DNA from 3 places in the Anaerotignum lactatifermentans genome. Region 2 is predicted to be linked to each of the others. Evidence: a T-box and tRNA genes for the amino acid it is inferred to sense, from the RefSeq annotation. Region 2 holds a T-box; the other regions hold tRNA genes.
What was found. The T-box of region 2 lies ahead of metG (methionine--tRNA ligase). A T-box ahead of a tRNA ligase gene usually reads a tRNA of that ligase, here a tRNA-Met.
Positions count from the first base shown of each region.

Region 1: it encodes a tRNA-Met, which carries the amino acid that the T-box ahead of metG (methionine--tRNA ligase) is inferred to sense. The anticodon was not compared.
Region 3: it encodes a tRNA-Met, which carries the amino acid that the T-box ahead of metG (methionine--tRNA ligase) is inferred to sense. The anticodon was not compared.

Region 1 is NZ_JADCKK010000004.1:53,384-57,451, reverse strand. Features, by position in the region: gene INF29_RS01930 (FadR/GntR family transcriptional regulator) at 104-832, shown strand; tRNA gene INF29_RS01925 (tRNA-Thr) at 948-1,020, shown strand; tRNA gene INF29_RS01920 (tRNA-Tyr) at 1,182-1,262, shown strand; tRNA gene INF29_RS01915 (tRNA-Met) at 1,276-1,349, shown strand; gene INF29_RS01910 (CatA-like O-acetyltransferase) at 1,856-2,491, shown strand; gene INF29_RS01905 (MBL fold metallo-hydrolase) at 2,595-3,314, opposite strand; gene INF29_RS01900 (patatin-like phospholipase family protein) at 3,311-4,068, opposite strand, start outside.
Region 2 is NZ_JADCKK010000007.1:39,286-43,353, forward strand. Features, by position in the region: gene INF29_RS03045 (aminopeptidase) at 1-751, shown strand, start outside; gene INF29_RS03050 (hypothetical protein) at 1,225-1,458, opposite strand; T-box leader at 1,621-1,858, shown strand; gene metG (methionine--tRNA ligase) at 1,930-3,909, shown strand; gene INF29_RS03060 (TatD family hydrolase) at 3,909-4,068, shown strand, end outside.
Region 3 is NZ_JADCKK010000039.1:2,569-6,636, forward strand. Features, by position in the region: gene INF29_RS09850 (ECF transporter S component) at 43-561, opposite strand; tRNA gene INF29_RS09855 (tRNA-Val) at 1,276-1,348, opposite strand; tRNA gene INF29_RS09860 (tRNA-Glu) at 1,382-1,453, opposite strand; tRNA gene INF29_RS09865 (tRNA-Met) at 1,466-1,539, opposite strand; gene INF29_RS09870 (FtsB family cell division protein) at 1,622-1,915, opposite strand; gene yabQ (spore cortex biosynthesis protein YabQ) at 1,930-2,436, opposite strand; gene yabP (sporulation protein YabP) at 2,451-2,732, opposite strand; gene INF29_RS09885 (RNA-binding S4 domain-containing protein) at 3,035-3,277, opposite strand; gene INF29_RS09890 (HU family DNA-binding protein) at 3,360-3,662, opposite strand; gene mazG (nucleoside triphosphate pyrophosphohydrolase) at 3,662-4,068, opposite strand, start outside.

The DNA.
Region 1 (4,068 bases), on a different contig from region 2:
TCCGCGGAAAGACTTGCGGGAAGTTGACAGCGGTGCTAAAATAATATGGAACGTACAAAAGAGAAAATGAATAAAAATACAGAAAATGTAAGGAGGAAGCGGCATGGGGCGTGATTATTTGATGGAACAGGCGGAATACCTGAAAAAAGACCTGGGAAAACACAATATTTCACAGACACTGTTCCAAAGATTAAAAGAATTGATTATAGAAGGAAAGCTCCCTGCGGGCTATATGATGCCAAATGAAAACATTGTCAGCGAGATGCTGGGGGTGGGCAGAAGCACTTTGCGGGAAGCCTATACAGCACTGGCAGTTTTCGGCTTTATCCGCCGCTCAAAGGCAGGTACATTCGTCAATGAAATCGATAATATCGTCAACATTGCGCCTTTTAGCATCACGGTGGAAAATTCCGACCTGAATGATTTGTTGGAATTTAGGTATATGCTGGAAGGGGAAACAGCAAGTTACGCGGCAAAACGTGCCACAGCAGAGGATATTGCACAGCTGACCCATTGCTATGAGAAAATGATTGCTTACCGCAATGATGTGAACCTGTTCGTAGATTATGACTCTATGTTCCATATGCAGGTTTCTGCGGCAACACATAATAAACTGCTGATCAGTACCATGATCGCGGCGAAGGAATCTTTTGAAAAAGGCATCCGCCTTGCCATGCGGGAGTCTTTGACACAGAATCCCAGAGTGATTGACGTGACCATCGAACTGCATGGGAAAATTCTGGAAGCCATCAAAAACGGCGATTATCAGACAGCATATTCCGCTATGCGGGAACATATTTCCTATGTAAATCTGACAGTAAAATACGGTTGATAGAGAACTTTGCCGGCAGGAAAAAATTTCTGCCGGTTTTTTTAAAAAAGTGCTTGACGAATGAAAAGAGTTATGATAATATTATTCTTGCATTCGGTTCGAGTGCAAAACACATGCCGATGTGGCTCAATTGGCAGAGCAGCTGACTTGTAATCAGCAGGTTATCGGTTCGAGTCCGATCATCGGCTTTTTTCTTATTTCTGGAAACGGAAATAGGTGAGAAATAAGGTTTATTTTTTACTTTCCGAAGGAAAGGAAAAACCATTTCATCATTTTCCATTCATTTCCTCGTGACATTGCAGGCAATGTCAGGTCGGAAATTCATAAACGGAAAATGATTCCATTATATGGGTGGATTCCCGAGTGGCCAAAGGGGGCAGACTGTAAATCTGTTGCGATAGCTTCGAAGGTTCGAATCCTTCTCCGCCCATTTTTTATACTGCCGCGGAGTAGAGCAGTCCGGTAGCTCGTCGGGCTCATAACCCGGAGGTCGCAGGTTCAAATCCTGTCTCCGCAATTCAACAAAAAGCACCATACACGAAAGTGTGTGGTGTTTTTTTGTTGTGTGAAGATGTCTCATGCTGAAGCTGGAAAATTGGGGTCCCCGTGGGCTTGCCCATGGGGTGTCATTCAAATCCCTGCACCCCAAAGAAAATGGGGACGCCGAAGGCGGCTTTGCGGAGCAAAGTGCTTGACCCTGTCTCCGCAATTCAAAGAACATCATGCCAAGCAGGTTCCCCTTAAGAAAACATCATTTTTGCTTTTCGTTTCTTAAGGGGAACTGCGACGGCTGGCTTCAGAAGAAAACATCCGTTGCTTTTTAAAATTTGGACTATTTTTGTTTTCTTATGAAGCAGCCCCTGAAAGCATGGTGTTTTTTTGTTTCAGGGCTGCGACCGACGGGCTTGCGGGGCTTGGGCTGCCACCGCTGCCGGGGATGGCTCGTTTCTGGAATTGTTCATAAGCTTATGGTATAATTTCCTTGAATAAAGCAAGCAATCAATGACAATTGGGAGAACGATTATGAATTATACACGGATGAACTTAAAGGAATGGAGCAGAGGTGATCTGTTTCAATTTTATATCGATAAAATGCGAATCGTCATGAGTTTGACGGTGGATATGGATGTGACTAACTTAAAAGCATATTCCAAAAAGCACCATATGGATTTTTATCCTTTGATGGTGTGGGTTGTGTCAAAAGTTGTTAACGCCCATGATGAATTCAAATACAGTTGGGATGCAGACGGCAATCTCATCAAATGGGATTTTGTATCCCCTTCTTATACGGATTTTCATACGGATGACGAAAATTTCACCAAAATGGTCACGGAGTATGCAGAGGACCTTTGGGAATTTTACGGCAGAATGGAAGCCGATAGAGAGCGATACAAAAATCAGCGCGCCATTTTAGCAAATCAGCCAGCAAATTTCTTTGATGTATCCTGTCTGCCATGGGTAAAATATGCCCATTTTGATGTGCATGTGTTTGATGAGGGGAAATTCCTTGCGCCTGTGGTCACTTGGGGCAAATATGAGCAAAAGGACGGCAAACTCATCATGCCGCTGACCATGAACATTCACCATGCCGTTGCCGATGGCTTCCACCTATCAAGATTTTTTAATGAAGTACAGGAATTGATAGATTCTTTGGATTAAGTGGCTTGTTTCGTTTCAGAGTCAACCCGCCCTTAAACTGGCACAAATTATGATTTTTCAAAAACAAACCCCCTTCGTTTCCACGAAGGGGGTTTTACTTCTATTATTTGATTTTTTCCAATTCCGCTTTCAATTCTGCCAGCAATTCCTCTTTTGTCTGGGGTGCATGGTGACCTTTCAGGCAAAGACGGAAGTCTGTTTCCTCCAACATGCGGATATGTTTTTCCAGCAGGTCTTTATCATAGACCCAATCATCGCCAACGGGTACGGAACAATAAGCATCTCCCAGAAATAATACGCCGTCAGCCAGCATCAATGTGCAGTCATCGGCGTGAGGGGAAACCCCTTCCCATAATTCCAGGGGACAATTCCCCAATTCCAGTGTCAGTCTGTCCTGAAACATAATATCTGCGCCCCGCACCTGAATGCGGCTCAGATCAGGGTATTCCAGTCGAATATGGGTATCGCAAAAGGCGGATTCCTCTCCTGTTTCCAGCCGTTTTGCCATTTCTCTTTCTGACCATCCCCAGCAAGCCATCTGCAGCAGCAGGGCATTGGTCTTTTCGGAAGCGATGGCAGGCAGCCCCAAAGATGCCATACCAAAGGTGTGATCCCAATGAGAATGGGAAATGCAGACCAATTCTGGTCTGGGCAGCCCGGCTCTGCGGACAGCCTCCAGAAACAGTTCCCCATGTGCGCCGCTGTTTCCGGCATCCAGCATCACAGAGCGTCTGTCCCCCATGATATAGCCCAGTGTGGGCCTGTCTGTGGTGCTGTCATGTTCCGTATACCAGATACGGTTCGTCAGTTGGTGTAATTTCATCTCTTTCCTCCCATAAATGCTTGTAATTGAGCAAATTGCTCCTGTGCAAGTATATAACCATGACGATAGAACGTCATCAGTTTCTTATAATCTTTTTCCATGCGACCCACTTCCGGCATGCAGGGGCGGATGGCCAGCACATTGCCCGCTTTTTCCATCCGACGGATATATGCCAGATTTTTGTTGTAGCGCACGGGACGGCGGCGCAGGTCTTCGCCAATGGCAGGATATTTGCCATATGCCCTTGCAATGAGTTTTGTGGAACGGGAAGGCTTCATGCGGAAGTTTCTCCCTCTGGTCTGAATGACAACCACTTTGTCACATCCCATTTCAAAAGCACGTTTCACGGGAATGGAGTCAGAAAGCCCTCCATCCACATAAGGTTTGCCGTCCACCAGAACGGGACGCACTGCCCCCGGCATGGCGCAGGATGCCCGCAGGATGTCCATAAGACGGTCTTTATCCTGTTTTTCGGATAAAAATACAGGTCTGCCTGTGCGGCAGTCTGTGCAGCCGTATTCCACCTCTGTTTCTGACGCAAAATAAGTGTCGTAGTCAAAGGGGAAGTATTCTTCCGGGAATGTACGGAAGATCAAATCCATATCCATGAGCTGACGGGTTTTGAAAAATGTCCGCAGCCCCATATATTCATATTTCTTGTCTTTGTGAATCATGGTGTTTCGGGTACGCCCAATCTGTTTCGATACCAGATCCGCCGCATTGCATGCGCCTGCGGAAACTCCCACCACATAAG
Region 2 (4,068 bases):
CCACCATGAAATCCGCGTGCCCCATACAAAATGGGTGGTACTGCGCTACCCCACAAACGGCATGGCACAGTCCGCACACACCAGTCTGGAAGACTTTGAAGATTTCTACTTCAATGTATGCAATCTGGACTACGGCAAAATGTCCAAAGCCATGGACAGCATCGTTGACCTGATGAACCGCACAGACAAAGTTCGTCTGGTGGCAAAAGGCACCGACCTGACATTCTCCATCAAGGACATTCCCGCAGTGAAATGCGCCGGCACCTGCAACATTCCCGACGGGGAAATCTACACCGCCCCCGTTCGCGACTCCATCAACGGCGTTATCACTTACAACACCCCTTCCGAATACAACAGCTTTACATTTGAAAATGTAAAACTCACATTCAAAGACGGGAAAATCATCGACTGCGACGGCAATGACAAAGAACGTCTGGAACACATTTTCAACACCGACGAAGGCGCAAGATATGTGGGTGAATTTGCCATCGGCGTAAACCCTTATATCACAAAACCCATGAACAACATCCTGTTCGACGAAAAGATTTCCGGCAGCATCCACTTCACTCCCGGTAACTGCTACGACGACGCACCCAACGGCAATAAATCCGCTATCCACTGGGATTTGGTGCTGATTATGACACCGGAATACGGCGGCGGCGAAATCTGGTTCGACGATGTGCTCATCCGCAAAGATGGCCGTTTCGTACTGCCCGAACTGGAATGCCTGAATCCTGAAAATCTGATGTAATTTTGTTTCAGCAGGAAACATAATAATAGTAGAAACAGCCTTTCTCAAACAGAGAAAGGCTGTTTTTTTCGCATATTTTTGAAGAAAATAGAAAAATTTGGGGCAAATTCTGCTCTTTCAAAATCCCTATGTTGTCGTTTCCGACTCTCCCAGTCCGCACCGGACTGGCGAAAAGGTTTCCAAAGGGAAAATCTTTCCCTTTGGTCGCCTGTGGGGGTTTGGGGACCATGGGAAAGGTCCCCAAGTTTTGGGTACTTTTGCGCCAAAAGTACCTCTCCGAAGGACACTAGCCCTTAGGGGCATCTTCATAAGAAAACAAAGAAAGCTGAAATCCTTTTCATATATGAAGGATTTCAGCTTTCTTATTTTTACTAGTTTATAATGGATATGTTTTCTTATGAAGACAGCCATCGCAATTCCCCTTAAGAAATCAAGAAAAAAGAAAACCAATGTTTTCTTGAGGGGAAGTTGCTTTAGATATCCGTTTTCTGCGCCTTTCGCCTCTCCCGAAACAGCTCCTCCGTTGCTGCCAAAAGTTCCGTCTGTATCTCCTCCACCATCTCTGTCATGTGGGACACCGTTACCACATAAGGCGTTTTCCATGGGTCACAGCCTGCGGTCATGGCATCCAGCAAAAGGGAAAGGATGCTTCGCACCAGGTCTGTTTTCTGGTATAAATCCTGCAATACATCCAATGGTTTTTCCACGTTTTTCTCCCCTCCTTTTGCCCATGGTATCACACCTTTTTCCCTTTCATGGGAAAATGCCACAATCCTGTGGCATAATTTTTTTCCACAAAAACCATTTATTTCTCCTTTTCCCTGTATATCCGTTGACAGAAAAGCCCAAAATATAGTAAAATGCAAGGGACAACAGCAATGAAAAGGAGAGTAGGCGGCACAAAATGCCACAGAGAGCCCCGGTAAGCTGAAAAGGGGCGCAGGAATGACGCTGAACATGGCCTTGGAGCTTCGCACCGACTGCTTTTGCATAGGCTGCGACGGGTTGCGCCCGTTACTGCGTGAGGGTATTTATTGTACCTGCTGAGGTCTTTTTTGTGAAAAAAAGATAAACTAAGGTGGTAACACGGTCACTTCCGTCCTTTGCAGAAAGGGCGGTTTTTTTATTGTGTGCCATCTTCCATTTTTGTAGAAAACCATTGAAAAGGAGAGATATTTGTGGCAAAAGAAAAATTTTATATCACCACACCCATTTACTACCCCAGTGATAAGCTGCATATCGGTCATTCCTACTGTACCGTTGCAACAGACACCATGGCACGTTACAAAAGACTGCGTGGCTACGACGTTATGTTCCTGACAGGTACCGACGAACACGGTCAGAAAATCGAACGTATCGCCAACGGTCAGGGCATGACACCCAAGGAATACACCGACAAAATCGTCAAAGGCATCAAGGAACTGTGGAGCACACTCTGCATCTCCTATGATAAATTCATCCGTACCACAGACGATTACCATGTAAAAACCGTTCAGAAAATCTTCAAACAGCTCTACGATCAGGGCGACATCTACAAAAGCTCCTATGAAGGCTGGTACTGCACACCTTGCGAATCCTTCTTCACAGAACATCAGCTGGTAGACGGCAAATGCCCCGACTGCGGCCGTGATGTGGAACTCTTGAAAGAAGAAAGCTATTTCTTCCGTCTTTCCAAATATCAGGACAGAATCATCAAATACATGGAAGAAAATCCCGAATTCCTGCAGCCCAACACACGCCAGAACGAAATGATCAACAACTTCCTGAAACCCGGTCTGGAAGATCTGGCTGTTTCCCGTACCTCCTTCAAATGGGGCGTACCTGTAGAATTTGACCCCGGACACATCGTATACGTTTGGGTAGACGCTCTGTCCAACTATATCACTGCTCTGGGTTACGGCACAGAAGATGACAGCCTGTTCAAAAAATTCTGGCCTGCTGACGTACACGTTGTTGGTAAGGAAATCGTACGTTTCCACGCCATCATCTGGCCTGCAATGCTGATGGCTCTGAATCTGCCTCTGCCTAAACAGATCTTTGGTCACGGCTGGCTGGTTATCAACGGCGGCAAAATGTCCAAATCCGTTGGTAACGTTGTAGACCCTAACGTACTGGTTGACAAATACGGCGTAGACGCCATCCGTTACTTCCTGCTCCGTGAAATCGCATTCGGTCAGGACGGCAACTTCAACAACGAAGCACTGATTCAGCGTATCAACTCCGACCTGGCAAACGACCTGGGCAACCTGGTTTCCAGAACCGTTGGTATGATTGACAAATATTTCGGCGGCACACTGCCCGCAGAACGCACTGCAACACCTTTTGATGAAGACCTGAAAGCTGTTGCACTGGCTACCACAGAAAAAGTGGAAAACGCTATGGAAAAAATGTTCTTCAGCGATGCTCTGGTAGAAATCTGGAATCTGGTTCGCCGTACAAACAAATATATCGACGAAACACAGCCTTGGATTCTGTGCAAAGACGAAGCAAAGAAAGCAGAACTGGCAAACGTGCTGTACAACGTTGCAGAAAGCATCCGTATCGTTTCTATCCTGATTCAGCCTTTCATGCCCAACACACCTGCAAAAATCTGGGCACAGTACAACATCACAGAAGGCGACGCAACTGCTTGGGACAGCACAAAAACATGGGGCGTACTGCCTGCTGAACTGAAAGTACAGAAAGGCGAAACACTGTTCCCTAGAATTGATATGAAGAAAGAACTGGCAGAACTGGAAGCAGCTATCAAAGCTTCTCAGGCAACATCCGTTGCAAACCAGCAGAAAAAAGAAGCGGAAAAGAAAGCAGAAGCTGAAAGCGAATACCCTGCAGAAATCACCATTGAAGACTTCTGCAAAGTACAGCTGAAAGTAGGCGAAGTGCTGGAAAGCAAAGAAGTAGAAGGCTCCAAAAAACTGCTGCGCAACGTGATCAAAATCGGTGACGAAGAAAGAGTTATCTTCTCCGGCATCAAAGACGCTTATGCCCCCGGCGAACTGGTAGGCAAACGCGTTGTGGTTGCTTATAACCTGAAACCCAGAAAAATGATGGGTGAAATGTCTTACGGAATGATTCTGTGTGCCGAAGACGGAGACGGCAAACTGAGCGTTCTGACAACAGACGACAAAGACTTTGCAAGCGGGAGCAGCATCAGCTGATGTATTTCGAATCTCACGCACATTATGACGATAAACGCTTTCGTGAAGACAGGGAGAAGCTCTTAGAGCTTCTCCCCTCTTGCGGTATTGACCATGTAGTCAATATTGGCTGCGACCTGAAAAGCTCCAAAGAGAGCATCCGTCTGGCTGAAAAATATG
Region 3 (4,068 bases), on a different contig from region 2:
AGCTATTTTTATTTCTTATGGAGCAGTCCCCATCTGCTAAACTTATTTTGCGGAAACATATTTATAGATTTTTGCTTTATAAAAAGCATAGCCTACCACCAGGAAAATCACAAAGCCTGCACCGCCCTGCACCAAGTTTTCGGGAATGGAAGTCAGAGCCACTGTGAAGCTTTTCTGCAAAACAGCACCACCGAAGTAGTATCCAATAATCATCCACACAATGCCCACAACGGAACCAGCCAGATTCCGCAGACCGAAAAAGTGCTTTTCTGCCGGTGTATAATGTGCGATCTTGCCTACCAATAAGCCCATAACCCCTTTGATGATGAGGGTAAAGGGTGCCCAATGGGCATATCCGCTGAGCAGGTCAGCCAACGCAGCCCCAACACCGCCGGCTACCATGCCGTAACGCCAGCCAAAAAATACGCTGATCAGCAATATCATACTGTCCCCCAAATGAATGTAACCATTGGTAGCAGACACAGGAATCTGCAGCACCATGGTAGAAACTGTGACCAGAGCGATCATCAGTCCACGCAAACAAATTTCTTTCGTCTTCATTGTCATACCCCCGTTTCAAAGCTTCCTTTGTAAAACAGCATATCATATTTTCTGAGCCTCTGCTATTGGCGCCGCAACACTGTTTTAAATTGTACCCATACAGTTTTACATGTCAGGCAATATTTTTCGCCATAAACATAGGTAGAAAGTCCGTTTAGATTTTCTTTTTTCAGAAAAATATCCTTTATTTTCCAATCAATTTTTCCAGAAAAATAGAAGTACAAACGCAGGATTTCTGTTCTCCCTTGAATCGGGCGCAGATTTCTCTTTTCCTCTCCGCATTTTTGCACAAAAAAAAGAAGATATGCGTACATATCTCCTCATAATGTTGCGTATAAAGCCCCTGTATTCTCTGATTGTAATTTCTTTCTGTTGTGAGCATAAAAAATGGGAGTGACTGCGCTCTGCCTCGTGTCCTCTTGCACCTTCGTGCATGACTCTTTCCAGCTGCGTCTTTCTCCCGTTTTTTCCTTGTTTTTCTTTTTGGACATAAAAAAATGGGAGTTCTCAGGCTCTACCTCGTGTCCTCTTGCACGTTGGTGCATAACTCTCCCCAGTTGCACCTTTCTCCCTTGTTTTGCTTCTTTTTGTTTTTGGACATAAAAAATGGGAGTTCTTAGGCTCTACCTCGTGTCCTCTTGCACGTTGGTGCATGACTCTCCCCAGTTGCGCCTTTCTCCCTTGTTTTGCTTTTTGTTTTTGGACATAAAAAAATGGGAGTTACAGGGCTCGAACCTGTGACCCTCTGCTTGTAAGGCAGATGCTCTCCCAGCTGAGCTAAACTCCCATGTTTTTAACAATTCAATTATCACTCAAAAGTTGACCCGTAAGGGAGTCGAACCCTTGATTCGACCGTGAGAGGGTCGCGTCTTGACCGCTTGACCAACGGGCCAAAGAAGAAAAATAGCGGAGGAGGGATTTGAACCCCCGACACTGCGGGTATGAACCGCATGCTCTAGCCAACTGAGCTACTCCGCCTCAAGTCGACTAGTTCATTATATAGTCATATTGTCTATTTGTCAATACCTTTTTTCAAAAAATTGTCTTTTTTTGAAAACTTTTATTGTTCACGGTTGATATACAGGATTTCATTGCTCTTGACCAGCCCCAGTTTTTCTCTGGCAATCTGTTCGATATAGCTGTCGCTGTTATAGTAATCCTTTTTTGCCTGAAAATCCAATGTCTTTTGCTGTTCATCGGCAATCTGCTGCTGTACATCAGCCAGTTCCACTTTCAGCTGGCGATATTCCCGATACTGCCAGTACACCCCTGCCACAACGAACACGCAGAAAGCTACCAAAAAAAGATGGATCCATAATCCACCGGATTTTTTCTTTCTGGCTCTTTTTCCCATGGCAGTCACCCTTCCTAAGGTTTTCGACGCAAAAAACGAATATCCCGCCGTAATGTGTCTTTTTTTATTTTCACATATACTTTACATAATTGCAAGTGTTTTTTGGATTTTCCACCGCAAAATCTGACGAAATTCCCCACCGGTCTGCCAAAGGCAAGATAGAGCAAACGAAAGGGTGTCAAAATTATGGTCAACAATAACATGACCAGTCTTCCAATGACTTTCAGCACCTTTTCTCCCACAGCCATCACAAAAGGACTGGCAAGGGTTCCATAAAGCCCCATGCCGCCAAAAATAGCCACCAGCAGGAAAAAGCGGACTTCCCCATGGTTTTCCTGGAGCAACACCTCAAAGACACCCAGCGCCACCGCTGCCCAGTACAAGCCATCCTCTATCTGTACTGCCCAGACACCGTGGGGCAATATCCGCCGTGCAAGACGCATACCGTCATAAACCAATCCCATACCACCGCCCAGCAACAGGCAGCACAAAAACAAACTTCCTTGTCCCTGAATGTCCACCTGCCTGCCTCCTTTCAGCGGAACAACTTGGCAAAAAAGGATTGTTTGCCGCCGCCCATATTTTCCGCGTAGGTCAGTGCGTCCATGCGCCCTTCCACTGCCACTTCCCCTTCTTCCAGATTCAGCCGTCCAACATGGAGTCCTTCCCCTTTGATGATAAGTAATCCGCAGGTAGTATCCACTGCCACGCCTTCCTCATCAAAACGCAGGACGTCCGTCACGCCGCCAATCTCGATTCGTTCTCTGTCTGTCATACGAATGGTATGCTGCCGCAAATTCCGTTTTTCTTCCCCCAACAAAAAAACCTCCCCATACTGTTTTTACAGTATATCAGGGTGTCAAAAAGTTGACACCCTGTCGTCAAAGCCTCATTTCATTCAAGGCTTTGACGAGTAGACAGAAGTATAAAGCCAAAGTTCCATCGGCTAAAAGCCTTGAAACTTCAGCTTTTCCTCGTCGGAAATAAATTCCGACTGCGGATTCCAGTTGGGAAACTCTTCGTTTCCCAATCCCTTCCGCGTTCTCAATAAAAATGTTAAACTTCGTTTTTCTACAGTCTACTTTACTGTTTTTACAGTATATGAGAGGTTTTGGGACATTATTCCACTGCGCGATACATGCCGGCAGCATCTTCTTTTTTGGTGGATTCCTGCAGATTCAGCACTTCCACCTTTGTCACGTTATTGCCGAACTGAATTTCGATGATATCGCCGACCTTCACATCCGCGCCGGCTTTCACCACTTTGCCGTTGAGGGACACACGTCCCGCGTCGCAGGCTTCGTTGGCTACGGTTCTGCGCTTGATGATACGGGATACCTTCAGGAACTTATCAATACGCATGTTCATTTCCCCTTTGCTGTTTTTTCTTTCAAAAAAACGCTTTCTCAGGACGAGAAAGCGTTTCAAAAACAATCAAATCAAATTATTTGTTGATCGCATCTTTCAAAGCTTTACCTGCTTTGAATCTGGGTGCTTTGGAAGCGGGGATGGGCATTGCTTCGCCTGTCTGAGGGTTTCTGCCTTCACGAGCTGCTCTTTCAGCTACGTCGAATGTACCGAAGCCTACCAGCTGTACTTTGCCGTTTGCTGCCAGTTCTTCTGTTACAACATCTTCGAAAGCTTTCAGTGCTTTTTCAGCGTCTTTTTTGCTCATTTCCGCCTTTTCAGCAATCGCTGCAACTAATTCAGATTTGTTCATTGTGTTAGTCCTCCTAAATAAATCTATTAAAGTTTCTTGGATAAGGCAATTTTTGCCTGATCCCAGAGCAAATCCATTTCCTCCAGAGTCATTGTGGAAAGCTGCTTTCCCTCTGAAAGGGCTGAATTCTCAACATACTCAAATCTATTTATAAACTTTTTGGTGGCTTTTGTCAAGGCAAACTCGGGATTTATTTTCAAAAACCTTGCTACGTTCACCAGTGCGAACAAAATATCACCGAATTCTTCCTCTATATTGCCGTTTGGCTGTTCCACAGCCTCCTGCAGCTCCCGGATTTCTTCTGCCACTTTTTCCATGGCGCCGCCGGCTTCGTAAAAATCAAAACCAACGTCTGCCGCTTTCTTCTGCACCTTTCTGGCACGGGTCAGAGCAGGCAGGGCATCCGGCACACTTTTGAGGACATCTGTCTGGG